Regions from separate parts of the Streptomyces sp. NPDC047042 genome, predicted to be linked through region 2. Evidence: riboswitches for the same ligand, from Rfam matches in the RefSeq annotation. Region 2 holds a riboswitch; each other region holds the start of a gene.
What was found. Region 2 has a riboswitch for thiamine pyrophosphate ahead of thiC (phosphomethylpyrimidine synthase ThiC). Riboswitches for the same ligand answer to the same signal wherever they lie in the genome.

Region 1: it holds a riboswitch for thiamine pyrophosphate, as region 2 does, so the genes downstream of both, thiO (glycine oxidase ThiO) here and thiC (phosphomethylpyrimidine synthase ThiC) in region 2, are expected to answer to the same signal.
Region 3: it holds a riboswitch for thiamine pyrophosphate, as region 2 does, so the genes downstream of both, ABZ855_RS27335 (thiamine ABC transporter substrate-binding protein) here and thiC (phosphomethylpyrimidine synthase ThiC) in region 2, are expected to answer to the same signal.

What each region holds. Positions count from the first base shown of each region.
Region 1 is NZ_JBEYVP010000033.1:39,979-50,365, reverse strand. Features, by position in the region: gene ABZ855_RS33555 (hypothetical protein) at 1-378, opposite strand, end outside; gene metF (methylenetetrahydrofolate reductase [NAD(P)H]) at 435-1,358, opposite strand; gene thiE (thiamine phosphate synthase) at 1,470-2,150, opposite strand; gene ABZ855_RS33540 (Rv2175c family DNA-binding protein) at 2,247-2,618, opposite strand; gene ABZ855_RS33535 (FAD-dependent oxidoreductase) at 2,716-3,954, opposite strand; gene ABZ855_RS33530 (hypothetical protein) at 4,008-4,361, opposite strand; TPP riboswitch at 4,413-4,525, shown strand; gene thiO (glycine oxidase ThiO) at 4,523-5,695, shown strand; gene thiS (sulfur carrier protein ThiS) at 5,713-5,913, shown strand; gene ABZ855_RS33515 (thiazole synthase) at 5,917-6,711, shown strand; gene pknB (Stk1 family PASTA domain-containing Ser/Thr kinase) at 6,886-8,844, shown strand; gene ABZ855_RS33505 (deoxyribonuclease IV) at 8,928-9,797, shown strand; gene ABZ855_RS33500 (sulfite oxidase-like oxidoreductase) at 9,851-10,387, opposite strand, start outside.
Region 2 is NZ_JBEYVP010000001.1:94,028-104,414, forward strand. Features, by position in the region: gene ABZ855_RS00430 (LacI family DNA-binding transcriptional regulator) at 28-1,140, shown strand; gene ABZ855_RS00435 (metallophosphoesterase) at 1,541-2,659, shown strand; gene ABZ855_RS00440 (hypothetical protein) at 2,865-3,755, shown strand; gene thiC (phosphomethylpyrimidine synthase ThiC) at 3,913-5,733, opposite strand; TPP riboswitch at 5,726-5,913, opposite strand; partial or broken gene ABZ855_RS00450 (YibE/F family protein) at 6,507-7,871, shown strand; gene ABZ855_RS00455 (SsgA family sporulation/cell division regulator) at 7,983-8,420, opposite strand; gene ABZ855_RS00460 (IclR family transcriptional regulator C-terminal domain-containing protein) at 8,521-9,459, opposite strand; gene ABZ855_RS00465 (DUF5326 family protein) at 9,683-9,895, opposite strand; gene ABZ855_RS00470 (cupin domain-containing protein) at 10,069-10,386, opposite strand.
Region 3 is NZ_JBEYVP010000024.1:80,958-91,344, forward strand. Features, by position in the region: gene ABZ855_RS27315 (LAETG motif-containing sortase-dependent surface protein) at 1-123, shown strand, start outside; gene ABZ855_RS27320 (maleylpyruvate isomerase family mycothiol-dependent enzyme) at 205-1,005, opposite strand; gene ABZ855_RS27325 (ABC transporter ATP-binding protein) at 1,031-2,047, opposite strand; gene ABZ855_RS27330 (iron ABC transporter permease) at 2,050-3,741, opposite strand; gene ABZ855_RS27335 (thiamine ABC transporter substrate-binding protein) at 3,717-4,799, opposite strand; TPP riboswitch at 4,881-4,986, opposite strand; gene rlmN (23S rRNA (adenine(2503)-C(2))-methyltransferase RlmN) at 5,021-6,127, opposite strand; partial or broken gene ABZ855_RS27345 (ATP-binding protein) at 6,387-7,044, shown strand; partial or broken gene ABZ855_RS27350 (hypothetical protein) at 7,160-7,601, shown strand; gene ABZ855_RS27355 (hypothetical protein) at 8,332-8,580, shown strand; gene ABZ855_RS27360 (hypothetical protein) at 9,677-10,348, opposite strand.

The sequences.
Region 1 (10,387 bases), on a different contig from region 2:
GTCCGTGCCGTTGCCCTGCCCGTAGGCGCTCTCGGTGGCCTCCAGGTCGGAGACCTCCAGCGTCGGGTCCTGGTGCTCCCCCTCGCGGCGGCCCTTCTTGCCGAACCGCGCGAGGAAGCCCGTGCGGCCCGCGACGGCCCAGCCGGCCGAGAAGCCACTGCGGAACGACAGCGTGACGTAGGTCTGGCCGACCGCGAAGGCAGCGGCGCCCAGGCCGATGACCACCACGGACGGGATGAGCACGCCGAAGACCACGCCGAGGAAGCCGACGAAGGCCAGCAGACGCCAGCGCAGCCGCGCCTTGTACTGGAGCAGAACCTCTCCGAGTAGCCACAGCGCGACGACGCCAAACGCGATGTAGAGGACCGTCCAGCCCATGTACGCCCCTCTCCCAGTGGCCGCTACGCAGTGTGTCGTACGCCCGTGCGGCCGGTCTAGGCCCGCTGTGGGTGGTGCAGACCCAGGTTTTCGTAGATTTCCAGCGATGCCGTGGAGTTGTTCAGCGTAATGAAGTGCAGTCCGGGGACTCCCTCGGCCAGCAGCCGCGCGCAGAACTCCGTGGCGAACTCGATGCCAATGGAGCGTACAGCCGTCGCGTCGTCTTTGGCTGTGAGGATCCGCTCTTTCAGGGTAGAAGGGATGGCCGCGTTGCTGAGCTGCGGCAACCGCTCCAGCATCCGCACGCTGGTCACGGGCATGACCTCGGGGATGACCGGGGTCGGGCAGCCCGCCGCCGCGACCGCGTCCCGCAGCCTCAGATAGGACTCCGGGTGGAAGAACATCTGGGTGATCGCGTAGTCCGCGCCGGCCCGGCACTTGTCGACGAAGTGCGTGACGTCCGTGTCCCGGTCCGGTGAGCGCGGGTGCGTCTCGGGGAAGGCGGCGACGCCTACGCAGAAGTCGCCCGACTCCTTGATGAGGCGGACGAGTTCGGCGGCGTACGTCAGACCGCTCGGGTGCGGTACCCAGTCGGCCATCGGATCGCCGGGCGGGTCGCCGCGCACGGCAAGGATGTTGCGGATGCCGGCGTCGGCGTACTGGCCGATGATGTTGCGCAGTTCGGCGACGGAGTGATTGACCGCGGTGAGGTGGGCGACCGGGGTGAGCGTGGTGTCGGAGACGATCTGCTGGGTCTCCTTGACCGTGCCCGCGCGCGTCGAGCCGCCGGCGCCATAGGTCACGGACACGAAGTCCGGCGCGACCGCCTCGACCCGCCGGAGCGCGTTCCACAGGCTCCGCTCGCCCTTGGGCGTCTTGGGCGCCGAGAACTCGAAGGAGTACGTGGTCTTGCCGGATGCGAGCATGTCACGCACAGTGCGTGCGCGGTCGGTTCGGGTGGACGCGGTTCCGAGGGCCATACCCGCAGGTTAGTCAGGGGGCGGCGGTCTCCCAACCGGATGCCGGAAATTTGCCCGGATTGTCGCCTTGTTGTCCACGCCTCGGACACCTGGCGGCCACCCGCCCGACGGTCACCGCGAACGCAGTCGCTTCGCGAACTCCGCCGCCGCCGCGCCCGGGTCGGTCGCCTCGGTGATCGCCCGTACGACGACCACGCGGGTGGCGCCCGCCGCCAGTACCTCGTCCAGGTTGCCCAGGTCGATGCCGCCGATGGCGAACCAGGGGCGCCCGGTGGCGAGCCCGGCCGTGTGGCGGACCAGGTCGAGGCCGGGGGCGTGGCGGCCCGGTTTGGTGGGGGTGGGCCAGCAGGGGCCCGTGCAGAAGTAGTCGACACCCTCCTGGACGGCGGCCGCCTCGGCCTCGGACTCGGCGTGCGTGGAGCGGCCTATGAGGACGTCGGGGCCGAGAATGGCGCGGGCCGCCGGGACGGGGAGGTCGCCCTGGCCGAGATGGAGCACGTCGGCACCGGCCGCGTGGGCGACGTCCGCGCGGTCGTTGACGGCGAGGAGCCTGCCGTGCCGGGCGCAGGCGTCGGCGAAGACCTGGAGGTGGTCCAGTTCCTCGGCCGCCTCCATGCCCTTGTCGCGCAACTGCACGATGTCGACCCCGCCGGCCAGGACGGCGTCCAGGAACTCGGCGAGGTCGCCCTGCCGTCTGCGGGCGTCCGTGCAGAGGTAGACCCGGGCGTCGGCGAGCCGCGCACGGGCGGTACCGGCGCTCGCCCCGGGCACGGTGTCGGGCGTCTCGGGCATACGTGTCCCCCCATGGGCGCGCCCTGGGTGTTCACCCGGGCGCGCCCCTGTGTGGTGGTGTGCGGGCCGTGGCCCGCACACCGGCGGCTGGTCGGATCAGACGGCGAGCGCCTGGGCCCGGCGCTTCACCTCCGTGCCGCGATTCTCGCTGAGGGCCTGCGCGGGGGTGCCGGGCAGGCTCGGGTCGGGGGTGAAGAGCCACTCGAGCATCTCTTCGTCGGAGAAGCCGTCGTCCCTCAGGAGCGTCAGGGTGCCGGTGAGGCCCTTGACGACCTTCTGCTCGGCCCCGTCGATGAAGGCGGCGGGGACGTGCAGCGCGCGGTTCTCGCCACGGCGTACGGCGATCACTTGGCCCTCCTTGACCAGCTGCCGGACGCGTGTCACCTCGATGTCGAGGATTTCCGCGATGTCGGGCAGCGTGAGCCAGGCGGGGACGAGAGCATCGATCTTTGCGTCAATCTCGGTCACGGGACAAGCCTGCCATCCCGCACTGACAGTCGGAAGCGGGACCCCTGTGACCTGCGCCGTTGTACTCGTGTCGAGCCGCGTCGGGCGACGACGGGCCTTAAGCCGTGGCCGCCTTCAGTGGCCGGGAGGGGTCCGTCAGGGCCTCGGCGTCCATCAGGGTGCCCGCCTCGATCAGCCGGCGCCCCTGGGCCAGGTCCCGGGGTCGGCCCACCGCCAGCAGGGCGACGAGGCGGCCCTCCAGCAGCCAGCAGACCGTCCAGGCGGGCCCCGCCGGGTCGCCGCGCCACAGGGTGGTGTCGGCGGACTGGTGGTGGCCGACGTACTGGACGAAGCGGCCGAACTGCTCCGACCAGAAGTACGGGACGGGGTCGTAGACCGCCGGGGACTCCCCGATGATGTTGGCGGCGACCGTACGGGGGCCCTGGAGGGCGTTGTCCCAGTGGTGGACCAGAAGACGCCGGCCGTACCTTCCCGAGGGGAAGGACGCGCAGTCGCCGACCGCGTAGACGTCCGCCTGGGAGGTGCGCAGATGGTCGTCGGCGACGACCTCGCGGTGCTCGCCCAGGGTGATCCCCGAGCCCGTGAGCCAGGCCGTGGCCGGGCGGGCCCCGATGCCGACGACGACGGCGCCCGCGGGCAGCCGCGAGCCGTCGTCGAGCACCACCGCGCCGGGCTCGACGCGTGCCACGCGCGCGTGGGTGCGCAGCGAGGCGCCGCTGTCGGCGTACCAGGCGGCCATCGGCGCGGCCACCTCGGCGGGCAGGGCGCCCGCGAGCGGCCGGTCGGCGGCCTCCACGACGGTGACGGAGCAGCCCGCCTCCCGGGCGGCGGTGGCGAACTCGGCGCCGATCCAGCCCGCCCCGACGACCACGATGTCGTGCTGGCGTGCGAGGACCGGCCGCAGCCGCTCGGCGTCGTCGAGGGTCCGCAGCAGATGCACCCCGGGTACGCCCTCGGTGCCCGGCAGCCGGATCGGTTCGGCGCCGGTGGCGAGGACCAGGACGTCGTACGGGACGGGCCCCTCGGCGGTGTCAAGTTCGTGTGCGGCGCCGCGGACGCCCAGCACCTCGCGCCCGAGCAGCAGTTCGATGCCGAGGGCCTCGAAGTCGACGTCGAAGGCGGAGTCCTCCGCCTTGCCCAGCAGTACGGCCTTGGAGAGCGGCGGCCGGTCGTACGGCTGATGGGGTTCCGCGCCCAGCAGCGTGACGGTGCCCGTGAACCCCTGCTCCCGCAGGGCGACCGCGGTCTGCACCCCGGCCATGCCCGCACCCACGACGACCACGCGCCGCGCCCGCGACCCGCCCGGTGTGTCCTGTGCCTGCGTCTGCTCGCTCACCCGATCACCATAGACAACTGACAAATTGTCAGTCAGTGGGCGCGGTCAGTGACCTACTCCACACCCGCGCGCTCGACCTGTTCCACCACGCTCGTCCCGCTGCCCGGCTGCGACTCCCACTCCCAGGTCTCCGCCAACCGCAGCCGCCCGTCGGGCAGTTCGGTCACCTCGGACACACAGTGGCCCGAGGACGTCGTCCCGTCGCGCTTCAGCTGCACGTACCGGAAGTCGAGCCGGTCACCTTCCCGTGTACCCACGAGATGGCCGCGTACGACATCGCCGCCCGCGTACTCGGCCCAGATCTCGCCGCTCTGCTCGTGGTAGGTGAACCGGGTGCGCGTCCCCACCTGACCTGGGGCCTGGTCCGTGACGGGGGCGAGGACAAGGCCGTCGAGCGAGCGGGGCATGGGGACGGGCTCCCTTACATGGGCGTCGCACTGCGGGCTAGGGTGACCAGCGTAAGCACTCGCGGGAGCCCGGACGCACCGGGCTGAGAGGGAGGCTGGGCGGCCTCCGACCGTACGAACCTGATCCGGGTCATGCCGGCGAAGGGAGGGGCTGGACGCCCATGTCGCGTACACACACCTCGGACGTCGTGGTCGTCGGCGGCGGGATCATCGGGCTGGTGACGGCCTGGCGGGCCGCGCAGCGCGGGCTCGCCACGACCGTCGTGGATCCCGTGCCGGGCGGCGGGGCCGCGCAGGTGGCGGCCGGGATGCTGGCCGCCGTCACCGAACTGCACCACGGGGAGCAGACCCTGCTCGGGCTGAACCTGGAGTCGGCCCGCCGCTATCCGGACTTCGTGGCCGAGCTCACCGAGCTGACCGGCCACGACCTCGGCTACCGCCGCTGCGGCACCCTCGCCGTCGCCCTCGACGCCGACGACCGCGCCGAGCTGCGCGAACTGCACGCCCTGCAACAGCGCTCAGGCCTGCGGTCGGAGTGGCTGTCAGGGCGCGAGTGCCGGCGCCTGGAGCCGATGCTCGCGCCGGGCGTGCGCGGGGGGCTGCGGGTGGACGGCGACCACCAGATCGATCCGCGACGGCTGGCCGGGGCGCTGGTGGCCGCGTGCGAGCGCGCCGGGGTCGTGCTGTGCCGGACCTGGGCCGAGCGGCTCGAGGTGCGGCGGGGGCGGGCCGTGGGAGTCATGGACTCGGACGGCGACGAACTGGCCGCCGGGTCGGTCGTGCTGGCCGGGGGCAGCCTCAGCGGGCGGCTCGCGGGGGTTCCGGAGGCCGTGCTGCCGCCCGTACGGCCCGTGAAGGGGCAGGTGTTGCGGGTGACCGTGCCGCAGCGGTACGCGCCCTTCCTGAGCCGGACCGTGCGCGCCGTGGTGCGCGGCAGCCAGGTCTATCTGGTGCCGCGCGAGAACGGTGAGCTGGTCGTCGGGGCGACCAGCGAGGAACTGGGCTGGGACACCACCGTCACGGCGGGCGGTGTCTACGAGCTGCTGCGCGACGCCCACGAACTCGTCCCCGGGATCACCGAGTTGCCGCTGACGGAGACCCGCGCGGGGCTGCGCCCCGGCTCCCCCGACAACGCGCCGCTGCTGGGCCCGACCGCGCTGGACGGGCTTCTGGTGGCCACCGGGCACTACCGCAACGGCGTGCTGCTGACGCCGGTCACCGGAGACGCGATGGCCGCCGCCCTGGCCACCGGTGAACTGCCGGACGAGGCCCGCGCCTTCACCCCCCGACGGTTCGACGCCGTCCACGCCGTACGCATGGAGCAGTTCGCATGAGCCATTCCCTGAACATCCTGAACATCCTGGTCAACGGCCGGCAGCGAGAGGTGTCCGCCGGTACCGCGCTCGACGCCCTGGTGAAGACCCTCACCCCGGCGCCTTCCGGGGTGGCCGCCGCGCTCAACGAAACCGTCGTCCCACGCGCGCGTTGGTCCTCGACCCCCCTCGCCGAGGGAGACCGCGTCGAGGTCCTCACCGCCGTCCAGGGAGGCTGAGCCATGGCCGACGATCCCTTTGTCCTCGGCGGTACTACTTTCGCGTCCCGGCTGATCATGGGTACGGGGGGCGCGCCCAGCCTCGAGGTGCTGGAACGGGCGCTGGTGGCCTCGGGCACGGAGCTGACGACGGTCGCGATGCGGCGCGTCGATCCCTCGGTGCACGGGTCGGTGCTGTCGGTGCTGGAACGGCTCGGCATCCAGGTGCTGCCCAACACGGCGGGATGCTTCACCGCCGGGGAGGCCGTGCTGACGGCCCGGCTGGCCCGGGAGGCGCTCGGTACGGACATGGTGAAACTGGAGGTCATCGCCGACGAGCGGACGCTGCTGCCGGATCCCATCGAACTGCTGGACGCGGCGGAGGTGCTGGTGGACGACGGGTTCACGGTGCTGCCGTACACGAACGACGATCCGGTGCTGGCGCGCAGGCTGGAGGACGTCGGGTGCGCCGCGATCATGCCGCTCGGGTCGCCGATCGGATCGGGGCTGGGGATCCGCAACCCGCACAACTTCCAGCTGATCGTGGAGCACGCGCGCGTGCCGGTGATTCTGGACGCGGGGGCGGGGACGGCGTCGGACGTGGCGCTGGCGATGGAGCTGGGGTGTGCGGGGGTGATGCTGGCGTCGGCCGTCACCCGGGCCCAGGAGCCCGTGCTGATGGCTGCCGCCATGCGGAGCGGGGTGGAGGCGGGGCGGTTGGCCCACCGGGCGGGGCGGATTCCGCGGCGTCACTTCGCCGAGGCGTCGTCTCCTGCGGAGGGGCTGGCCGTGTTTGATCCCGAGCGGCCCGCTTTTTGATCTCCCGCCCGCGCACCGCCCGTTTCCAGCCCGTTGACAAAGGGGGCTCTCCTGCGGGGGTTGTCCGCCGTCGGCGGCTGTCCGTCGCCGGTCGCGTCACAGGTCGGCTTCAGTCCTGCTGCTTTCCCGAGTGAGATCGCGGCCCTGTCAGTGACGGCTCGTACACTCGCCTGCGTGGACACGACCCTTCAGGACCCTCTCGTCGGGCAGGTGCTCGACGGTCGCTATCGCGTGGACGCGCGGATCGCGGTCGGCGGGATGGCCACGGTCTACCGGGCCGTGGACACCCGCCTCGACCGTGTGCTCGCCCTCAAGGTGATGCACCCCTCGCTCGCCGCCGACGTGTCCTTCGTCGAGCGGTTCATCCGCGAGGCCAAGTCCGTGGCCCGGCTCGCGCACCCCAACGTCGTGCAGGTCTTCGACCAGGGCACCGACGGGTCGTACGTCTATCTCGCCATGGAGTACGTCGCCGGCTGCACCCTGCGTGACGTGCTCCGTGAACGCGGCGCGCTCCAGCCGAGGGCCGCGTTCGACATCCTGGAGCCCGTGCTCGCCGCGCTCGGCGCCGCCCACCGGGCCGGATTCGTGCACCGCGACATGAAGCCCGAGAACGTGCTCATAGGGGACGACGGCCGGGTCAAGGTCGCCGACTTCGGGCTCGTGCGGGCCGTGGACACGGTCACCAACACGACCGGCGCCGTCCTCGGCACCGTCTCCTACCTCGCGCCCGAGCAGATCGAGACCGGCACCACCGACCCCCGGGTCGATGTGTACGCCTGCGGAATCGTCCTCTACGAGATGCTGACCGGCGACCAGCCGCACTACGGCGACTCCCCCGCGCTGGTGCTCTACAAGCACCTGCACGAGGACGTGCCGCCGCCGTCGTCCCTCGTCCCCGGGCTGGCCCACGAGCTGGACGCGCTGGTCGCCTCGGCGACCGCGCGCAACGCCGACATCCGCCCGTACGACGCCGTGGCACTGCTCGCGCAGGTGCTGGAGACGCGCAGCGTGCTCGGCGCCGAACAGCTGGACGCCGTACCGCCGCAGGCCGTCGCCTCGGCGCACGACAACGCCGAGGACCTGACGAGCGTCATCCCGCGTGCGCTGGCCGTGCAGCGGCCCTTGCCCGTCAACGAGATCGAACCCCCGGTCGACGAGGGACGGCTGCACCGGACCAGCCGGCTGGGAACGGTCGGCGCTCCCCCGGCGCCCGCACCGCCCTCCCGGCGCTCGCCGCGGGCGCGGAGCAGGCGTGGGCCGCTCGCCGTCCTCGCCACCGTGCTGCTCGTCCTCGGGGTGGGGGCGGGCGTCTGGTACATCAACTCCGGCCAGTTCACCCAGGTCCCGGGGGTGCTGTCGATGACGCAGGCACAGGCCGAGGCCCGGCTGAAGCAGGCCGGGCTCGAGGTCGGCAGCATCGACGAGGCCTACAGCGACACGGTCAGGCGCGGCACCGTCATCAGTACGGATCCGGAGGTCGGCGAGCGCATCCGGGACAACAACAGCGTGTCGCTCACCATCTCCAAGGGGCCGAAGACCGTGCCGGTGCCCCAGCTCGAGGGGTACCGCCTGGACAAGGCCAGAGCGGTGCTGAAGCGCGAGGGTCTGGAGCCGGGGATGGTCACCCGGGAGTTCAGCGCGGAGGTGCCCCGGGGATCGGTGATCAGTACCAGCCCGGAGCCGGGCACCGAGCGCCGCGCGGGTTCCGCGGTCGCCCTCGTCGTCAGCAAGGGCAGCCCGGTGGAGGTCTCCGACGTCACCGGCGCGGAGCTCGCCGACGCGAAGTCCGTACTGGAGCAGGCGGGGCTGAAGGTCAAGGTCGCCGCGCAGACCGTCACCTCGGACGAATTCGCCAAGGGACAGGTCGCCGCCCAGTCGCCGGAGGCCGGCAGCGAGGCCGAACAGGGCGACACGGTCACCCTGACGGTCTCCAAGGGCCCCGAGATGATCGAGGTCCCGGATGTCGTGGGCGACAGCGTCGGCGACGCCAGGGCGGCTCTGGAGGGCGCCGGGTTCACGGTCGACGAGGACCGGGGACTGCTCGGGCTCTTCGGCGACACGGTGAAGAAGCAGTCCGTGGACGGCGGCGACACCGCACCCAAGGGTTCGAAGATCACCATCACGATCCGCTGACCCGGCGGACAGCGGCGGACAGCGGCGGCAGACCATCGGCATCCGGCGACGGGACGCGGAGCGCCGCGTGACACCCTTCGAGGGTGACCAGCAAGCAGCTCCGCAACCCCGTCGGCGGCCATGTTCCCGTGGCCGGCGGACTCCACTCCGTCGGCCTGTCCTACGCCCGTGACCTCCTCGCCGAGACCGTGCAGGTCTTCGTCGCCAACCCGCGCGGCTGGGCGACGCCCGTGGGCAGTCCCCGGCAGGACGAGGAGTTCCGCGCGGCCTGCGCCGAGGGCTCGATCCCCGCGTACGTCCACGCCCCGTACCTGATCAACTTCGGCTCGCACACCGAGGCGACCGTCGAGCGGTCCGTGGAGTCGCTGCGGCACTCGCTGCGGCGCGGGCGCGAGATCGGCGCGCTGGGCGTGGTGGTGCACACCGGGAGCGCGACCGGCGGGCGGGAGCGGTCCGTGGCCCTCAAGCAGGTGCGGGAGCACCTGCTGCCGCTGCTCGACGAGCTCACCCATGACGACGACCCGTTTCTGCTCCTGGAGTCGACCGCCGGGCAGGGCTCCTCCCTCTGTTCGCGCACCTGGGACTTCGGGCCGTACTTCGAGGCGCTCGACGCCCATCCGAAGCTCGGCGTCTGTCTCGACACCTGCCACATCTTCGCGGCCGGGCACGATCTGACCGGGCCCAGCGGGATGCACCAGACCCTCGATCTGCTGGTCGACACGGTCGGCGAGGGCCGGCTGAAGCTGATCCACGCCAACGACTCCAAGGACGTGGTCGGCGCGCACAAGGACCGCCACGAGAACATCGGCGCCGGCCATATCGGCGAGGACCCCTTCCGCGCGCTGATGACCCACCCCGCGACCGAGGGCGTACCGCTGATCATCGAGACGCCGGGCGGCAAGGAGGGACACGCGGCGGACGTGGAGCGGCTGAAGAAACTCCGGGACGGCTGAGAGCGCGGTGCCCTTCCGGGGCGGCGCTCTCAGCGGTCTCGCTGGTCAGGGCCTCAGAGCTCGGGGCCGTCCCCGGGCTCCTCCTGGTAGGAGTAGCGCTGTTCGCGCCATGGGTCGCCGACGTTGTGATAGCCGCGTTCCTCCCAGAAGCCGCGGCGGTCGGCGGTCATGTACTCCACCCCGCGCACCCACTTGGGGCCCTTCCAGGCGTACAGATGGGGTACCACCAGCCGGACCGGGAAGCCGTGCTCCGCAGTGAGGAGTTCGCCGTCCTTGTGGGTGGCGAAGATCGTGCCGTCCGACGCGAAATCGGCCAGTCGGAGATTCGAACTGAAGCCGTATTCCGCCCAGACCATGACGTGGGTGACCTCCGGTGCGGGCGGCGCGGCCGCAAGGATCGTCCGCGCCGGGATTCCGCCCCACTCGGCGCCGAGCATGCTGAACTTCGTGACGCAGTGCAGGTCGGCCACGACGGAGGTGTACGGGAGGGCCGTGAACTCCTCGTGGTTCCAGCAGCGCTTCTCGCTGTCGGCGGTGGCGCCGAAAACCCTGAACTCCCAGCGTTCGGGGCGGAATTTGGGTACCGGTCC
Region 2 (10,387 bases):
CCGCATGAGCCCTACTATCGGCTCGCCATGACAGCAGCAGGGAAGCACCAGGTGAGCCGCGCGGAGACAACCCGACGAGCCAGCCGGCCGGGCCGGGCGGGCATCAGAGACGTGGCCGCCGCCGCCGGCGTCTCGATCACGACCGTCTCCGACGCCCTCAACGGAAAGGGCCGGCTCCCGGACGCCACCCGACGCCATGTCCGCGAGGTCGCCGACCGGCTGGGCTACCGCCCGTCGGCCGCGGCCCGAACCCTCCGTACCGGCAAGTCCGGACTGATCGGTCTGACCGTGACGACATACGGGGATGAACCTTTCACCTTCACCGAGTTCGCGTACTTCGCGGAAATGGCGAGGGCCGCCACCTCCGCCGCGCTCGCCCGGGGCTACGCCCTGGTCATCCTCCCCGCGACCTCCCGCCACGACGTGTGGTCGAACGTCGCACTGGACGGCACCGTCGTCATCGACCCGTCCGACCAGGACCCGGTGGTCAGCGAACTCGTCCGCCAGGGGCTGCCCGTCGTCTCCGACGGCCGCCCGGCCGGCTCGCTCCCGGTGACCGCGTGGGTCGACAACGACCACGAGGCAGCCGTCCTGGGCATCCTCGACCACCTGGCCGCCGCCGGCGCCCGCCGCATCGGCCTCCTCACGGGGACCTCCACCGACACCTACACCCACCTCTCCACCACCGCGTACCTGCGCTGGTGCGAGCGGGTCGGCCAGGACCCCGTGTACGAGTCCTACCCGGCCCACGACCCGTGCGCCGGCGCCGTGGCCGCCGACCGGCTGCTGGCCCGCCCGGACCGCCCGGACGCCGTCTACGGTCTCTTCGACCCGAACGGCACGGACCTGCTCGCCGCGGCCCGCCGCTACGGCCTGCGCGTCCCGGAGGACCTCCTGCTGGTCTGCTGCAGCGAGTCCACGGTGTACGCCAACACGGAGCCGCCGATCACCACTCTCTCCCTGAAGCCGCGCCGTATCGGCACGGCGGTGGTCCAACTCCTGATCGACGCCATCGAGAACGTCGACTCGGACCTCCCCGTCGAGCAGGTGATACCGACCGAACTGATCGTGCGGACGTCCTCGCAGCGCCGTCCGCCGCGCACGACGGTCAGTCCACCGCGGTCGCCCGAGAAAGGGTGATCCTGGGGCGGTGGTGAGGGGCGGGGACCGTGGGCCTGCGCGGGGCCGGCTCCCGAGGAGCGGGGCCGTACGAGGGGTCGGCCCCGTCGGGGAACGGGAGCCCGGCCCCGTGCAGGAACACGGTTCCCGAGGCCGCCACGCCAGACAGGCGCCGGTGTCATGATCGTACGAAGCGTCGATGCCCGAGGCACGAAGCGGGGAAGTTCAGGCCGGGCCCGTACGGGAAAGCCCCTCCGAATCGGGGCGAATGCCGCGGTGAACTGGGCTCCTTCGCCGATTCACCACCCCTGGGTCATCACATGGCGCGATCCGCATTCCTATGATGGGCCCACGACACCGCGGGCCGCTGCGACCAGGCAGTCCGATGCGGTGCAGATGCGGCGCGATGGTGGAGGGGTCGATGACTCAGGGGGCCGGTCAGGGACCCGAGGTGACGCGGACGGCGACGTCACGCGACTTCCGGGTGCCCGCGTACGTCCATGAGACCGGTCCGTACGCCGATGGCACGGCACCCGGCGACATCACCACCGGGGCGGCCGACACCGAGGTCCCGGAGACCCCGGCGAGCCCGCAGACCCCGGCCGACCTGGAGGAATACCCGGACGGGTACACCCCCACCCAGCGCGACCTGCCGATCATCAACCGCGGCGACACACTTCAGGTGACCGTAGACCCCGCGACTTCGGCAGCCGAGGGCGCGGGACCGCTGTTCGTCGTCGGGGACGTCCACGGCTACCTCGACGAACTGGTGAGCGCCCTTCAGGAACAGGGCCTCATCGACAGCGCGGGCAACTGGTCCGCGGGCCCCGCCCGGCTCTGGTTCCTCGGCGACTTCACCGACCGCGGTCCGGACGGCATCGGCGTCATCGACCTCGTCATGCGGCTGTCCGCCGAGGCAGCCGCGGCCGGCGGCTACTGCAAGGCGCTGATGGGCAACCACGAGTTGCTGCTGCTGGGCGCCAAGCGATTCGGTGACCTCCCCGTCAACTCGGGCGCGGGCACGGCCACCTTCCAGGCGGCCTGGCTGCTGAACGGCGGCCAGAAGACCGACATGGACCGGCTTCAGGACCACCACCTCCAGTGGATGGCCCGTCTCGACGCGATCGAGGAGGTCGACGGCCACCTGCTCGTGCACTCGGACACCACCGCCTACCTCGACTACGGCGACTCGATCGAGGCGGTCAACGACACCGTCCGCGAGACGATCACGCGCAACGACGCGGACGAGGTGTGGGATCTGTTCCGCAAGTTCACCAAGCGCTTCTCCTTCCGCGACGAGGGCGGTGCCGAGGCCGTACGCTCCCTCCTCGATACGTACGGCGGCAGCCGCATCGTTCACGGTCACAGCCCCATCCCGTATCTGGTGGGCGATGTCGGCACCGAGGACGACGGTGAGGACAGTTCCGGCCCGAACATCGAACATCCGCACGTCTACGCCGACGGACTCGCCATCGCGATGGACGGCGGCGTGACCATGGCCGGAAAACTGCTGGTCCAGGAGCTTCCGCTCGAACTCTGATGCCTGCCCGGGCGTTCCCTGGGCAGACGTTCTCCGACGGCCTACCGCACCGGACGGGGGACAGTCGGACGGCAATTTCTTCAAATCCACTGTCACCGCGCGCCGTCGCCGCTCTACCATCGGCTTATCCGTAGCAGGCTCCCCTCCGTTTCTGCCCGACGGCTCGTCAGCATGCCGAGCCCCAAGCCCTACGGAGCATCGGGGGATGCACATGAACAGCGTTCCGCAGCACCTGCTGAACGAGGACCGCCAGGAATACGAGCGGATCCTCGATGAGGCGCTGCGCTCCGCCCCACACCGCCCGGAACTGGCCGCCGTCGGTGAGCGGCTGAACCCCGAACAACTGCGCACCATGGCGCTCAACGCCACCGCTCTCATCACGGTCGCGGCGGCGAGCGAATACCAGCACTACGTGAAGGTCCGCGACGAACTGCGCCACCCGGCGCCGTCCACCCCGACGTCCGTCCACGAATCCGGCTCCACCGAGTCGGGCACGGGCACCTTGGGGCTCGCCACCACGCTGGGCGAGGCCGCCGAGACCGCCGGGGCGGGCGCCGTCGCCGTCGTCGCGGTCCTGGCTCCCGTCCTCGCCGGCACGGCGGCGGCGATCTTCCTGCTCGTGGGTTACATCCTCAAGATGCTCAACCCCGAGCCGGCGTTCGCCCAGACCATGCTCACCACCGGATGGGTGTTCGGTGCGGTGACCGCAGTGGCGATACTCGTCGCCGCGGTCGGCCTTCTCCTCACCGCCCTGCGCAACAGCCCGGAGGCCGAGGAGGCCGGAGCCTACGGCGAACTGACCGAGGAGGTGGCGCTGGCCAGGGAAGCCTGGCGCGAGGCCCTGTTGGAGCGCGGCATCCTGCCGTTCCTCCGCGAGGCCCTCGCCGACCCCGGTACGGCGGCGATGAAGCGCAAGCCGGCCCCGCAACCGACCACCGGCCGTATGCCCCACCTCGGCTACAACCGGCCCGGCTTCACCAGCCCCGACGGCGGCCCGACGACGAGCCACCACCGCCCCAGCTTCACGAGCCCGGACTTCACCAGCCCGGACTTCACCAGCCCGGACTTCGGAGGCCCGGACCACCCGCCGGAGTGACCGGCGGGTCCCCGGATACAAGGCACGGAACTCGGGGCTGTGGGTCGGGCCCAGCTCAGCTGGAGAGGGCGGACGCTGACGCCGCCTCACCAGCCGGGCTGCCCGTCGAACCCACGGCCTGCGGACAGGCCGCGGGTTCGACCGAGGGCTGATCCGCTCAGTCCGCCAGCGGCAGGTACACCCGGTTTCCGCTTGCCGCAAACTCCTTCGATTTCTGGAGCATCCCCTCGGCGACCTCCTCGGCCGTCGCTCCCGCAGCCGCCGTACCTCCGAACTGCTCGGTGATGCTCTGGCTGATCTTCATGCTGCAGAACTTCGGTCCGCACATCGAGCAGAAGTGGGCCGTCTTGGCGGGTTCCGCCGGCAGGGTCTCGTCGTGGAACTCGCGTGCCGTGTCCGGGTCGAGCGCCAGGTTGAACTGGTCCTCCCACCGGAACTCGAAGCGGGCGTCGGACAGCGCGTCGTCCCATTCCTGCGCACCTGGGTGCCCCTTGGCGAGGTCGGCTGCGTGGGCGGCGATCTTGTAGGTGATGACGCCGGTCTTGACGTCGTCACGGTTGGGCAGCCCCAAGTGCTCCTTGGGTGTGACGTAGCAGAGCATGGCCGTGCCCCACCAGGCGATCATCGCGGCACCGATACCGGAGGTGATGTGGTCGTACGCCGGCGCGACGTCAGTCGTCAGCGGGCCGAGCGTATAGAACGGTGCTTCATCACAGATCTCCTGCTGGAGGTCGATGTTCTCCTTGATCTTGTGCATCGGGACGTGGCCCGGGCCTTCGATCATTGTCTGTACGTGAAAACGCTTCGCGATCCTGTTGAGTTCCCCGAGCGTCCGCAACTCCGCGAACTGTGCCTGGTCGTTGGCGTCCGCGATCGATCCGGGCCGCAGTCCGTCGCCGAGTGAGTACGTGACGTCGTACGCGGCGAGAATCTCGCACAGTTCTTCGAAATTCTCGTACAGGAACGACTCCTTGTGGTGCGCGAGACACCAGGCCGCCATGATCGAGCCACCGCGCGAGACGATGCCGGTCTTGCGGTTCGCGGTGAGCGGTACGTACGCCAGGCGGACGCCCGCGTGGACGGTCATGTAGTCCACGCCCTGTTCGGCCTGTTCGATGACCGTGTCCTTGTAGATGTCCCAGGTGAGTTCCTCAGCCCGGCCGTCCACCTTCTCCAACGCCTGGTAGAGCGGCACCGTGCCGATGGGAACAGGGGAGTTGCGCAGCACCCATTCACGTGTGGTGTGGATATTGCGCCCGGTCGACAGGTCCATGACCGTGTCGGCGCCCCAGCGGGTCGCCCAGGTCATCTTCTCGACCTCTTCCTCGATGGAGGAGGTGACCGCGGAGTTGCCGATGTTGGCGTTGACCTTCACCAGGAATCGTTTGCCGATGATCATCGGCTCGATCTCCGGATGGTTGACGTTCGCGGGAAGCACGGCACGCCCGGCGGCGATCTCCTCACGGACCACCTCGGGGTCGACGTTCTCCCGGACGGCCACAAACTCCATCTCGGGCGTTGTCTCCCCGCGGCGGGCGTACGCGAGTTGCGTCACCGCCTGACCGCTCCGGCTCCGGCGCGGCTGCCGGGGCCGCCCTGGGAACACCGCGTCGAGGTTCCTGAGCCCTCCGCGCGGCGAGGTGTGTTTGATCCCGTCGTCCTCCGGACGGACGGGACGACCCGCGTACTCCTCGGTGTCGCCCCGGGCGATGATCCAGTTGTCGCGCAGCGGAGCCAGCCCCCGGCGGACGTCGGTGTCGACCAGTGGATCGGTGTACGGACCGGAAGTGTCGTACAGAGTGACCGACTTCCCGTTGGTGAGGTGCACCTGTCGGACCGGCACCCGCAGGTCGGGGCGTGAGCCCTCGACATACCCCTTGTGCCAGCCGATGGACTTCCCGGCCCCCTGGGACTCGTTGCCCGCTACGGGCTGTTCGTCCTGGACGGAGGCAGGCGTGCGTGCGTCCTTGATGGTCATGAGACCTACTCCCTACGCCGGCATTACCCGGTAACAGGTTCAGCGGTCGACGCAGCGGATCCCGTCTGCCGATGTTTCATGTGAAACATCACTCGTTCCACGATGTTCCACGTGAAACATTGCTAAGACGGAGGTCAGCGCCCTCTCAGCCCGGTGCTCCGAGCTCCCGCGTGTGCAAAGGTGCCTCCACGCTAGCGTTAATTTGGGCGAGGTGAACAGAGGGCCCCTGCCGTTCTTGCGATGATCGGGCGGTGACCACGACGCAAGGACCCCCGTACCCGTCCTCCGAGCCGCCGCGCGGAAGCGGTGCCCAGCGCGGCTCCGGACCGGGCAGCGCAGACGGCGGCACCGGCGGAGCGACTGGCTCGAGGGGCGGTCCCGGATACGGTCCCGGCCGGACGTTCGACCGCGGCTACGGGCCAGCAGCGCGCACGGGTCAAGGCGGCCGTAGGAGCCCCGATGGCCGTCAGGGCCCGGATTTCGAGGCCGATGGGCCGGGGACCGGTCAGTTCGGCCCCTTTCCCGTTTCCGACGGCGGTCGAGGTCCTGGCCCGGGAGCAGTCGGTGGACACGATCACGGAACCGGCCGGGGACAAGGCGCCGACCCTGGGCACTATGGGCACCACGGGCACGGCCAGGCGGACGAAGACCGTGGCGGGCCTGGCGGCAGTTTTGCCGACGGGCACGGCCCCGGTCCGGGTGACGGGCACGGGGGAGGAGGGCCCGGGCACGGTGGCGGCCACGGACCCGACGACCATCAGGGCGGTCACTCGCACGGCCACAGTCACAGTCATGGCCCGGCCGCCCCTGTGTCCGTCCACTTGCGGAAGATCATCGGGGCGATTCTGATCCCCTTCGCCGCGGCGGTCGTGATCGGGCTGGCGGTGTTGTGGCCCGGGGGCGCCCCGGCGCACGAGCGCACCGGCGTGGGATTCGACCGGCAGACCCAGGAGGCCACGGTCACCGAGGTCGTCGCCGTCGACTGCAAGTCCGTCAACGCCTCGGGGGACACCCCGACCGGCGGCACGTCCACCGCCGAGGGTTCCTCCGCACAGCAGCAGGCGACCGGCGAGTGCAAGAGGGCGACGATCCGCGTCGACACCGGCAACGACAAGGGCCGCACGTTCACGGAGATCGTCCAGCCGGACCAGTCACGGCAGTTGCACGAGGGCGAGAAGGTCGTGGTGGCCTACGAGCCCTCGGCGCCGAAGGACCTCCAGTACTCGGTGGCCGACGTGAACCGCCGCTTCCCCATGGCCCTGCTGGCCGGGATCTTCGCACTCGCCGTCGTGGTCGTCGGACGCCTGCGCGGTCTGATGGCGCTGGTCGCACTGGCTGTCAGCTTCATGGTGCTGACCTTCTTCATCCTGCCTGCGATTCTGCAGGGCTCGAACCCGCTGATCGTGGCGGTCGTCGGGGCCAGCGCCATCATGCTGATCGCGCTCTACATGTGCCATGGGCTCTCGGCCCGTACGTCGGTGGCAGTGCTCGGGACCCTGATCTCCCTGGTACTGATCGGCATTCTGGGCTCGGTGTTCATCGGCTGGGCCGCGCTGACCGGCAACACGGACGACAACACGGGTCTGATCCATGGCCTGTATCCGTCCATCGACATGAGCGGTCTGCTGCTGGCCGGCGTCATCATCGGTTCGCTCGGCGTCCTGGACGATGTGACGGTCACGCAGACATCGGCGGTCTGGGAGCTTCACGAGGCCAATCCGACGATGGGGTGGCGCGGGCTGTACCGCGCCGGTATCCGCATCGGCCGCGACCACATCGCGTCCGTCGTCAACACCCTCGTCCTCGCCTACGCGGGCGCCGCGTTGCCGCTGCTGCTGCTCTTCTCCATCGCGCAGAGCAGCGTCGGGGCGGTCGCCAACAGTGAACTCGTCGCGGAGGAGATCGTACGGACCCTGGTGGGCTCGATCGGCCTGGTCGCGTCCGTACCGGTGACCACGCTCCTGGCTGCGCTGATGGTCTCGGCCGACCGCCCGGGTACGGAACCGCTCGCCGCCACAGCAGGGGCAGGCGGAACGGGACTCGGAGGAGGACCCGTAGCCGGCGCTGAAGCGGGCGCGGGAGCCGCGGCCCAGTCGGGTCAGGCCCGTGCCGGGAAGGGCCGTCGCCGCAAGCACTGACGGAGCCGTAGGGCACACAGGCCGCGCGCCTGGGCAGAGTACGGCCTCGCGCTTCTCCTGCCTCCGAGGAGAAGCGTTACACCACCGGCGGGAGCTGCCCCGCGACTCGGTTCAGCCCGCGCTCTGCTCCTCCGCCAGAATGCGGTCCAGCGCCTCGTCGAGGTGGGCGTCGAAGTCGGCGAGGGAACGCTCCTGCCCCAGCGGCACAAGCTTGTCCGTCCGGTCGAGGAACGCCACCAGCGGCGCCGCACCGGAGCGGAACAGCGCCTGGTCGCCGCCGACCTGAAGCCGGATCAGCACCTCGCCCAGGACCTCGCTGTCGGCGGGCGAGATCCGCACATCCCCGTCCCCGCACGGTCGCCCCACGCCGTCGATCAGCAGCTCGCGCCCGAAGGCCCAGGTCACAGGAGCGTCGCCGGGCAGATGGAAGGTCAGCCGGACGGCATAGGGATCACAGGTCTCGTAACGCAGCTCCACCGGAATACGGAAGGAGAGCTCCTCCGAGACAAGAAAGCTCATCATGACTTCTGCCTGCACCGACTCGCGCATCGCCTATCCCTGTCACTTGCCGCGGACTGGCCTGGAATCATCGCTCTGATACTGCTCGAATCTTGCTGAAAGTACACGATGAATCACAAGGAGTGAGTTTTCAGATACTGATAGAGATCGCGAGCGATCCGAGCAGTCTTCCGACCTCTGTCTGCAGCTGCTGTGCCGCGACTAGCAGTCGATCGGTCTGCTGTGAAGGAAGAGAAATGGCCAAAGTGGCGGCCGTGTCACCGATAGTGATCGGAATCGCCGCGCAGACCGTCCCCAGCGCGTACTCCTGACGCTCCACGACCAGCTCCATGCGTCGCATCCGGTCGAGGCGGCGCAGCAGTGAGTGGCTGTCCCGGACGGTGTAGGGGGTGACCGCCTGTACGGGGTGCCGGTCGAGATGGTCCCGGCGGTCCTGCTCGTCCAACTGGGAGAGCAGACACTGTCCGACGGCGTGCGCGTGTCCGGTCTCGCGGAAGTCCGCCCATTCCTCGACCGCCGGGTTGCTGGGCGTGTCGGAGACGCACATGACCTCGATCTCGCCGTCGCGGTACACCGCGTAGTACACGGGTACGCCGATCGTGTCCCGCCAGTGGGCGAGCGCGTCCACCACCGTGCTGCGACGTTTCTGCCTCGCACCGCTGCTGCCCAGCCGCTCGGCTGCCTCACCGAGAAAGAACAGCCCTTTCTCGCGCCGGAGATAGCCCTCGAAGACGAGGGTTCGCAGCAGGTGGTACGCGGTCGGCAGCGCGAGGCCGGTCTCCCGGGCCAGCTGCTTGGCGGGGGCTCCGTGCTCGTGTGCGGCAACGGACTCGAGCAGATGCATCGCGCGCTGTACGGAGCCGATGAGAGTCGCCGTGGGGTGCGGCTCGGCGGGCGGTACGAGCACGGGGGCAGGCGGTGGGACCTGTTCGGGTGCGCGGGCCGACACGGGTCTCTCGGCGGGCCGGACGCGCGTCCCCGGTGAAGGCGCGCTCCGCTGCTTCGGCCGGCGCTGTACGGGTGGAGCCTGTGGTTCCGCGGGTGCGGTGTCGACCATGGCGAGGGTCACTCTCGAAGGCGAGGGGGCTGCCCGTGCGGAAGGACACGGGAGGAGGGGGTACGCCGTCCGCGAGGGTCGTCCCCGCGTCGAATTCCGGACTCTAACGGCCTGTCACCGCGCGCAGACCGCCCGAAGGGGAAACTTCCCCCGCCCGAGGGAACCGGTGATTTCTGTTACCGGCGCCCGCGACGCCTCGCCCGGCGACTCCCGTGTCCCCGCCGCCCCACCGCTCTCACCAGTCGCTGCGCGACGACGAACTCGCCGTGAACTTCCGTACGACGTAGATGAGCCCGCCGACCAGGGCGACGAAGACCAGCGCCTTGAAGAGCAGCCCGATGACGAAGCCGACGACGGTCGCTATCAACCCGCCGAACACGACGAGGGCGATGACCGGCACCGCGACCCACTTCACCCACCACGGCATTCCCGCGAAGATCTCTCGCATCGCCCTTTTCCTTACGTCTTTGCCCGTTGCATCCGCACGGGGCCTGTGCCCTTCGCTCGTGCCGGGACATTCGATGTTCCGCCTTCGATGCTAGGGCGACAGGGGGCCCGGTGGGGGCCCCGCATCCCTTGCCCTCCCCTGATCGATCCCCTAGGGAACCCTGAGGCGGGAGGTCAGCTCTCGGGTGGAGAGAAGACCACCATGACCCGCAGATCCTCGCTGATGTGATGGAACTTGTGGGCCACGCCGGCCGGCACGTACACGACGCTGCCGCGCGCCACCTGGGTCGTCTCCATCCCGACGGTGATCGCGGCCCGTCCACTCACCACGAAGTACACCTCGTCCTGCCGATGGGGCTGCTGCGGGTCCTGCTCGCCCGCGTCCAACGCGTACAGGCCGACCGACATGTTCCGTTCGCGCAGGAACTGCAGGTAGGCGCCGTCGTTGGCGGCACGTTCCGCCTCCAGTTCATCCAACCGGAATGCCTTCATC
Region 3 (10,387 bases), on a different contig from region 2:
GCCGAGACCGGCGCCAGCTCGAACACCGGCATGATCGCCGGCATCGCGGCTGCCCTGGTCGTCGTCGGTGGCGGCGCCGTCTTCTTCGGCCTGCGCCGTCGTGGTGCGTCCAACAACAGCTGACGTTCCGCTCGCCGTATCCGCAGTACCTGGCTGTACGTTGTGGCCCGTCCCCGAGTCCGGGGGCGGGCCACCGCGCTGTCGTCAGCCGAAAGTCGCCCTCCGCAGCCAGAACTCCAGCAGCTCGCGCTCTCCGAGGATCTCCAACCCCGGGCTGTCCAGCGGCAGTCGGCGGTAGAAGGCGAGCATGACGTCGGTGAGCGGACCGCGCAGGGCGACCGTCGCTTTTTCGTGGCCGCGCCGCCAGACGACACCGCTCTCGGTGAGCTCAACCAGCCACTCGGCGTTCAACTCCGGCCCGCTGTCCGTGGCGTGGAGATGGATGCTGTGGCCCGGTCCGCGTCGCAGCTCACTCGCCGCGTCGTGCGGCTGCGTCCGCTGTACGAACTCGACGATCTGCAGCCACTCGTCGATCGCGTCGGCGGCGATGTCGGCCGCGACCTCGTACGGCAGCCCGGCGGCGAGGGTCGCGTCCGCGCGGTGGACGGTGATCTCGTGGGCCATCCGGCGCGCCCAGAAGCCCGAGGTGTGGATCCCCGCCCACGCCCACACCTTGGTGTCGGGCCCGGCCTCGCGCAGCGCGCCGACGACCAGTTCACCGGTCTCGGCCAGCCACGCGTCCAGCGCGGCGGCATCCCCCTGGGTCTCAGGGCCCTCGCACAGGGGTATCAGATCCTCGTCGATGTCCTCCTCGGCCCGCGCCCGCACCAGCGCGTCCACCCAGCGCAGCGCGCCGCCCGTGTGCCGCACCAACTGCTCCAGCGACCAGTCCGGGCAGGTCGGCACGGTCGCGGACAGCTCGGCGCCGGAGGTCACGACAGCTCTCAACTGTCCGATCTGATGGGCGATTTCATCGCAATAGCGGTCATGTGCGAGTGTCGTCATGCCCCGAACCCTATGAGGGGTCCCGTCAGCCGAGCACGACAATTTCGGCCGCGTCGAAGGCCACCCCGACCTCGTCCCCTGGCTCCGGCGCCGCCCGCAGCGCACACGCGGCCTCCAGGCGGGGCGCGTTTTCGGGCTGGAGCTGTACGGCGACATGCGTACCCCGGAAGGTACGCGCGGCCACGGTGCAGCGCAGGCCCTCGGCGGCGGGCACCAGGCGCACCCCGGCGGGCCGTACGAGCAGCGTGCGCGTCCCCTGGGGGGCGCCCTCGGGGACCGGGACCTTGCCCCAGGGGGTGTCCGCGGCCTGCCCGCTCACCGTCGCGTCCACGACGTTGTCGAAGCCGAGGAAACGGGCCACGAACTCGTCGGCGGGTTGCTGCCAGACCTCAAGTGGCGTACCGGACTGGGCGATTCGCCCCTCACGCATCACGATCACCCGGTCGGCGAGGGCGAAGGCCTCGCCCTGGTCATGGGTGACGGCGAGCACGGTGGTGCCCAACCGGCCCAAGAGTTCCCGGAGTTCGACGACGAGCCGCTCGCGCAGCGAGCGGTCCAGCTGGCCGAGCGGTTCGTCGAGCATCAGCAGCCGGGGGCGCGGCGCGAGGGCGCGGGCGAGGGCGACGCGCTGCTGCTCCCCGCCGGACAGCGCGGCGACGGCCCGACGGGCGGCGCCGGGCAGCCCGACCAGTGCCAGCAACTCCCTTACGCGTAGCTCCTGTTGCGCCTTGGACACGTGGTGCATGCGCAGCCCGAAGGCGACGTTGGCGCCGACGTCCCGCTGGGGGAACAGCTGGTGGTCCTGGAACATCAGGCCGACCTCACGCTTGTGCGCGGGCACCCCGGCGAGGTCCCTGCCGTCGAGCGACACCCGCCCCGCGTCGAGGGGTTGGAGGCCGGCGACCGCCCGCAGCAGCGTCGATTTCCCGCTGCCGCTGGGGCCGAGCACGCACACGGTCTCGTGCTCGGCGACATCGAGGCCGACGCCGTCCAGCACGGGCCGCGACCCGAACCGTACGGTCGCTCCGTCGAGACTGAGCATGGTCAGAACTCCCCCGTCCGGTCGGTCCGCAGCCGCTCCAGCACGAGCAGGGCCACCGCGCACACCAGCATCAAGATCGTCGAAAGGGCCATCGCCTGGCCGTAGTTGAGGTCACCGGGGCGGCCCAGCAGACGGGCCACGGCGACCGGCAGGGTCGGGTTGTCGGGCCGTGCGATGAACACGGTCGCCCCGAACTCGCCCAGCGACACGGCGAACGCGAACCCGGCCGCGACCAGCAGCGCCCGCCGCACGATCGGCAGATCGACCTCCCGCCAGACCCGCCACGGCGACGCCCCGAGCACCGAGGCCGCCTCTCTGAGTCGCTCGTCCACGGCCCGCAGCACCGGCAGCATGGTCCGCACCACGAACGGCACCCCGACCAGCGCCTGCGCCAGCGGTACGAGGATCCAGCTGCTGCGCAGATCGAGCGGCGGCTCGTCGAGCGCGATCAGGAACCCGAACCCGACGGTCACCGCCGACACCCCGAGCGGCAGCATCAGCAGTGCGTCGAACCCCCGTACGAGCCGCCCGGCGTCGCGCCGGGTGAGCGCCACGGCGGCCAGCGACCCGACGACGACGGCGATGGCCGTGGCGGCGACGGCGTACTGGAGCGAGTTGCCGATGGCGGCGATCGGCGCCACCAGGAAGATGCCCGAGTCGTCGCGGCTGAGCGCCCGGTAGTAGCCGAGGCCCGCGCCGCCCGGTGTGGCGAACGACCGCTGCACGAGCACCGCGAGCGGCAGCACCAGCAGGAGGGCGATGCTGGTCAGCACCCCGGCGAGCAGCGCCCACTGGCCCCGGCCGCGTGGCCTGCGGGCGGTCGTCTCCGGTGCCACGAGCCGCAGCGCGCTCTCCCGTCGCCGTACCGTCCCGGCGTGCACGGCGAGGATCGCGCCCACCGCCACGAACTGCACGATCGTCAGCACGGCCGCCGTACCGAGGTCGAAGATCTCCGAGGTCTGCCGGTAGATCTCCACCTCGAGGGTGGCGAAGGTCGGCCCGCCGAGGATCTGCACCACTCCGAAGGAGGTGAAGGTGAAGAGGAAGACCATGAGCGCGGCGGCGGCGACGGCGGGGGCGAGAGCGGGCAGTGTGACCTGCCGCCAGGCGGTGAACCGCGAGGCCCCGAGCACCCGCGCGGCCTCCTCCTGCCGTGGGTCGAGCTGCGCCCAGAGCCCGCCGACCGTCCGTACGACGACGGCGTAGTTGAAGAAGACATGCGCGAGCAGGATCGCCCACACGGTCGTGTCCAGCCGTACGCCCCACAGTTCGTCGAGCAGCCCGCCGCGCCCGACCAGTGCCAGGAACGCCGTACCGACCACGACGGTCGGTATCACGAAGGGCACGGTCACCACGGCCCGCAGAATCTGCTTGCCCCTGAAATCGAAGCGTGCGAAGACATACGCGCCGGGGAGCGCGATCAGCAGCGTGAGCGCGGTGGACGCGAGCGCCTGCCAGACGGTGAACCAGAGCACGTGCCGAATACCGGAGTCGCCGAGCACGTCCCCCAGCTGCCCCAGCCGCCAGACCCCGTCGACGTGCAGACCGCGCGCGACGATCGCGGCGACGGGATAGGCGAAGAAGAGCGCGAAGAAGACGACGGGCAGCACGAGCAGGGCACCGCGCAGAGCGGCGCCCCGCCTGCGCGCGGGCGCCCCGGCTACCTCGGCTACTTCAGTACGAGCGATGTCCACGACTTGACCCACTGGTCACGGTCTTCGGCGATCTTCGCGGGGTCCATCGTCTCGGGGTCCTTGGCCTGCGGCCCGTACTCGGTGAACTCGGCGGGCACCTTGGCGCCCTCGCGCACCGGGTACACGAACATGTTGAGCGGCATGTCCTCCTGGAAGGTCCTGCCGACCAGGAAGTCGAGCAGCGCCTTGCCGCCCGCGCTGTTCTTGGCGTTGCTGAGCAGCCCCGCGTACTCGATCTGCCGGAAGCAGGTGCCCATCGCGACCCCGGTCGGAGCGGCGGTCGGCTTCGGGTCGGCGAAGATCACCTCGGCGGGCGGCGAGGAGGCGTACGAGACCACGAGGGGCCGGTCGCCCTTGGCCTTCTTGCCGCCGGCCGACCCGGAGAACTCCTCGTTGTACGCCTGCTCCCAGCCGTCGACCACCTTGACGCCGTTGGCCTTGAGCTTGGCCCAGTAGCCGGTCCACCCGTCGTCGCCGTACTTGGCGGCGCTGCCGAGCAGGAACCCGAGTCCGGGCGAGGAGGTGGAGGCGTTCTCGGTGACGAGGAGGTCCTTGTAGGCGGGCTTGACCAGATCGTCGAAGGACTCGGGTGGGGTCAGCTTGTGCTCGCTGAACCAGCCCTTGTCGTAGTTGACGCAGATGTCGCCGCTGTCGATCGGGGTGACCCGGTGCTTGTCGTCGTCGGTCCGGTACGCGGGCAGGATCGCGTCGGCGTCCTTCACCTCGTACGACTGGAACAGGCCGTTGTCGAGCGCGCGGGAGAGCAGGGTGTTGTCGACGCCGAAGAAGACGTCGCCCTGCGGGTTGTCCTTGGTCAGGATCGCCTTGTTGACGGCCTGCCCGGCGTCGCCGTCCTTGAGGACCCTGACCTTGTACCCGGACTGCTTCTCGAAGGCGGCGAGGACGCCCTTCGAGACGGCCCACGAGTCATGGCTGACCAGGGTGACGGTCTTGGATTCCGCAGCCGAACCGCTGCCGCCGTCCTCGGACCCGCACGCGGACAGCGCGACGAGCCCGAGCCCGACGGCAAGGGCCGTGACCTGCTTGGTGATGCTCACTGGATTCTTCCTCCTGGGATGACCAGGAAGAGACGCGGCCCTGCCCGGACCCCGTGACGGGTTCCGGGCAGGGCGCAACAGCTTGAGTGATGACCGAACTTCCTACCCAGAATGACCTGGGCGAGGTTCAGAGGGTCTGCGGGCTGTCCCGCACTCTCAGCGCTGTGGCGCTCCCCTGCCGGAATATGAAGATATGAACGACATGTATGTACGACGTAAGACTACCGCTCGGTGGCCGCCAGCTGACCGCAGGCCCCGTCGATCTCCTGACCCCGGGTGTCACGAACGGTCACGGGCACCCCGTGCGCGGCGATGGCCTCGACGAACGCCTTCTCGTCCTCGGGCCGCGAGGCGGTCCACTTGGACCCCGGAGTGGGGTTCAGCGGGATCAGGTTGACGTGCACGGGCTTGCCCCTGAGCAGCCGCCCGAGCCGGTCACCACGCCAGGCCTGGTCGTTGATGTCCCTGATCAGCGCGTACTCGATGGACAGCCGGCGCCCCGACTTCGCCGCGTACTCCCACCCGGCGTCGAGGACCTCGCGCACCTTCCACCGCGTGTTCACGGGTACGAGGGTGTCGCGCAGCTCGTCGTCCGGCGCGTGCAGGGAGATGGCGAGCCGGCACTTGAAGCCCTCGTCGGAGAACCGGTGGATGGCCGGCACCAGCCCGACGGTCGAGACGGTGATCCCCCGCTGCGACAGCCCGACACCGTCCGGCTCGGGGTCGGTCAGCGCACGGATGGCACCGACGACGCGCTTGTAGTTGGCCAGGGGCTCGCCCATGCCCATGAACACGATGTTGGAGAGCCGCGCGGGCCCACCGGGGATCTCCCCGTCCCGGAGCGCACGCATGCCGTCCACGATCTGGTGCACGATCTCGGCGGTGGACAGATTCCGGTCGAGCCCCGCCTGCCCGGTCGCGCAGAACGGGCAGTTCATCCCGCACCCCGCCTGCGAGCTGATGCACATGGTCACCCGGTCCGGGTACCGCATCAGCACCGACTCGACGAGCGTCCCGTCGAACATCCGCCACAGCGTCTTGCGGGTGGTGTCCTGATCGGTCGACAGATGACGCACGACCGTCATCAGCTCGGGAAGCAGCGCCTCCTGCAGCTTGCCGCGCGAGGCGGCCGGGATGTTCGTCCACTCGGCCGGGTCGTGCGCGAACCGCCCGAAGTAGTGCTGCGAGAGCTGCTTGGCACGAAACGGCTTCTCACCGATCGCGGCAACGGCCTCTTTACGCTCGGCGGGCGTGAGATCGGCAAGATGCCGCGGCGGCTTCTGAGCTCCGCGCGGGGCGACGAATGTGAGTTCTCCTGGCTTAGGCATGGCTGTATCAGTGTCGCAGATCGAATGGTGTGACCTGGGGCGCGAGCTGCGGGTGGTGGCCGTTGTCGGTCGTCCCCGGCCATCTCGGGCCCCCGCGGAGGGCCCACAGACGGCCCGGCCCACCGTGGTCGAAGGGTGCGTCTGCGCTGGTAGAGCCCGTGCAAGCGCTACCGGGTCGGAAACGCCATGGCCCACTCTGCAAGACGGGCCGCTGGGCAGACGGACCGTCCATGGGCCCCCAGCGAGGGGGCGAGGGACACAGGGACCGACCGATGACCCCGTCGTCCAGGCAACCGAAATGGTCGAAGGCCTCGTAGCCGAGATGAAACGTCGCCTTCAGTCCCTTCCCGGGACCGTGTTCCTGCCGCTGATCCGCATCGTGGACAAGGCACAGGTGGCGTTCATGTGCCCGGTCAAGGACGCCGACAAGAACCCCTGCGGCGGTTCCAAGGCCTCCTGGGGACCGAGTCCCAGGCCAAGGCGGCGCTCGGTGCCACCTGCTGCGCCCAGGCCCGGAAAGGGAACGCTGGTCGTCGCCTCCGACGGGATCGCCATTCCCACCGGACAGGCATCCATCACGATCCGCACGCACTGGTCAACGACGACGAAGCCGATGCCATCGCCGACCGAGCCAAGGCCCTGCGCGACGGAGTCACCACCCTGCACCTGATCGAGCGGGGCGAGGAACACGACCCGCTCGCCGACATCGCCGCGTCGTCAGCGACGCCACCCACGTGCGCACTCAGGACATTCTCAAGCGGCTGTCCGCCTCCAACACCGACGCCTACAGCCGCTGGTCGTTCATCGACCTCAAGCACGTTCCGGACGGCACCGGAGCCGAGCCCCACAAGTCCGCTGGCGTCATGGGCATCGGCCGCGACCGGGCCAACCGCGACCCCGACGGTTCCGCTTCCGCCGCCGAATGGCAGGGAGCCAACCCTGACGGGCCAGGGGACATGGGGAACCCCCTGCCCCCTGGCCCGCCTCTCTGGCCTTGACCTGAACAAATGATTGATCAGGAAGGGATTCCGCATGTACCCCGACCACACCAGCCACGCGCCCGAACAGCGGGCCGTGGAAGTCCACCACCCCACCCCCATCCCGCCCGTCATCGCCGTTCCTACGCCGCTCCTTCCCGTCCAGCCCTGCCGCATCCCGGCCGTCGCGTCCGTCGTCCTGCCTGACGGACGGGCCGTTACGCCATCGAGCCGCCAAGCCCGAACCGGTCGCCACCCCGCCTGTCGTCCCCCGCGGCCGTGAACATGGCCCTCGGCGGCGTCGGGTTCCTCGCCGTGTGCGGCGGCTTCCTCCTGCTCACCTCGTTCATCGCCGCCCTCACCGCGTTCGTCACCAGCTCATCACCCTGGCTGGCGTCATCTTCGGAGGCTTCATCGCCGTCCAGGTGTTCAGCGAGCGCGGTCACAAGGGCGCCATCACGGTCAACATCCGCAAAGCCGTCATCAAGCGCGACCACTCCGCAGCTGAAACATGCGTCTCGATGAAGAGGAGGGGGGCGTACAAAAGGGCTCCAGGCCATCCACCTGGAGCCCTTGCGCTGCCGATTAGCGGGGCCCACCCCCACACAGAATCTCCAACACCCGAAGAGCCGCAGCGCGAACACGAGGGTCATCATGGCCAGTCGCGACTGCGGCAACCGCAGCAACGAGAGTCATGAAAAGCAGGGCGGGCGAGTACAGCGAAAATTGCTCCATACCGAGAACGGTAGGAGCCAAAAAGGCATACCTCAAGCAGCATTATCGCAGGGCAAATACCCGATGGCAAGAGGGCAGGGAATCCCCAGGAATTTCTTATTAGCACGCTCGCCCGACCAGTAGATAGGGCAGATGACACTCAGCCCATCCATTTACATGAAACTTGAGGGACGAAATGCCACATTCAGGCCATAACGTAGATGACTCTACGATTTCTGGATGATTGACAGTGGGCGGTGCAGTCCCCGCGAGCGTAGGTGATTTGGTACCGCCCGACCGCCTGATCCGGACTATCAACCCTGATCGCACTCGTCGTGAACGGCGTCGGATACGCCAGGGTGGACCGTCACCTCCGCTCCGCATGCTTCAAGGAGGGAGGACACATGATGGACACCCGCACAGGACAGAGCGAGGAACTCTCCGCACCGTCCCACCCCATGGCCGTCGCCTGCCGTCTGTTGCCCGACTGGCAGACGAGGACGGACAGTTGGTGTGCCCCCGCCGACGCGTGTCCTGGATGCGTTGGACGGCACCTTCCGGAACGAGATCGACGAAGCAGCGTCCCCCGTGGACGCGCTGGGGAACGTCTGGCGCGAGTGGGCCGAGGATAACGGCGTGCGCCCCGGTACAAAGCAGGTGTTCGGCCGCAACCTGCTCTCCATCGTTCCTCTGCTCAACCGCACCCACCCCCGCGACCCGTACGGCCGGCAGGTGGTCGCCTACAACGGGATCACCCGCTGATCGGGGCCGGACCATATTTGCCTGAGTCGCGACTCAGAGAAATACTTTTCCAACCTGCGGAGGACTCGGTGAGCACACCGGCCCGCCCGGTTTCACACCTGCGGGCAGTACTCAGAGCGGCTGTCGACGATGGCCTGTTGCCCCGAAACCCGTGCGTACCGAGGTCCGTACGCCCGCCGACAGTCGAGAGGCGAGCGAACATCGCGAACGGGACCGTCTGGCGAAGCGACTTCAACGTGCAGGAGTGGAGGCGTGCACTCGCTGCTGCGGGCCTGATTTCCGAAGCCGAGAAGGGTGCCAAGTGCGAGTCCGCGCGCGTACGCACACCTCATGCCGGACAGCAGTGCGAGAAAGCGGCAGGCCCGCGCACGGGACTTCAAGCACTTCGGAGCGTCTACGCAGAGCAGCCGCTCCGAATGCCAGAAGATGCCCTGAATTGATCGGATCAAGATCTCAAGAGGAAATCGAACGAAAGATTCGGACAATCTATTTTCGTTTTGAATTAAGCAACGTTCATGTGAGAATCATTGACCAGTAGTTCCCACACGCGTTATCGCCCTGGAACACAGATCGGAACGTGTATGTCGCAAGAATTTTCCCCCGCTGAGCTGCACGACAAGTACAAGTCGCTGTGGCTGGTCAGTTGGGGCGTCCTGGCTCTCGCCGCTCTCGCGCTTGCTCACGAAGCGCTCTCGATGGTCCCAAAAGATTGGCGTTTGATCGGAGCGGGCATCGCCGTTGTAGTTTGCTTGGTCATCCTGTACCCCTTTCGGAGCAAGGGGCGTCTGCACCTGCGCGCGGCATTCGAGAGCGGGGTACGACGCGGCATAGCACTGGAGCAACAGCGTGCAGCCGCGCGCGCTGTCGCTGACGAGAACGAGGAGTAACTCCGCCCAGCGCTCCAGGCGCACACAAAGTCCGCATAGGAGCCGACCGGCCAGGCGACACGGCCCGGAGACGGCGGCCCCGCACATCAATCAGGCCCCCACTCGCGCCAAACGCGCAGGTAGGGGGCCTCTTTTTGCGGGATCCTTGCCGTTTCTCCTGGCTCAGGCATGGCCATACCAAAACCCCAGCTCGGCGGCCGTCCGCCCGCTCACCGCGGCGCAGCCGCCATCACCCCCCGAAGCTCCGCCACCTCCCGCTCCAGCTCGCGGTAGTGGTCGCTGACCTTCTGCCGGGCCGTCGGGGTGACGCGGCCACCGTCCAGTTCGGTCAGCCGGTCGCCCAGGGCGGTGAGGCCCGTCTGCCAGTCGTGCCAGCCGTCGGCGCCCTGGGTCGCGGCCAGCTCGCCCCGGGCGGCGCGCAGGGCCTCGTGGGCCCCCTCGCGCAGCGGCACCAGGTCGGCGCGCAGCCGTTCGGTGCGTTCACGCAGGTAGACGAGGGACTCGCCGTAGCCGGCGAACGTCTCCCGCAGCTCGGTCATCGACCTGACCTGGTCCCCGAGCGCCTCCAGCCAGGGCAGGGCCACCTCGACGCCGTGCTCGGCCGCCTCGACGGTCGCCGTACGGACCTCGAGGTAGTTCTGGGAGACGCCGTCCAGGTCGGCGAAGACGCTCATCGCGCCGAGGGTCTGCTCGCGGATCGTGTCCGAAGGGAGTCCGTCCCCCCGGTCGAGCAGCGCCTCGATCCGCTCCAGCTCACCCCGCACCGCCCTGCGCAGCTCCAGCAGCGCCTGATGAGCCGCGTCGGCGGTCTCGACCGGGCCGGCGACAGCTGCCAGCCCCTCGGCCTGCCGCTGGCGTCTTGCCCGACTACGCCCCCACATGCACGCCACCCCTTCCGGACGGATCGACCGCACTGAAGT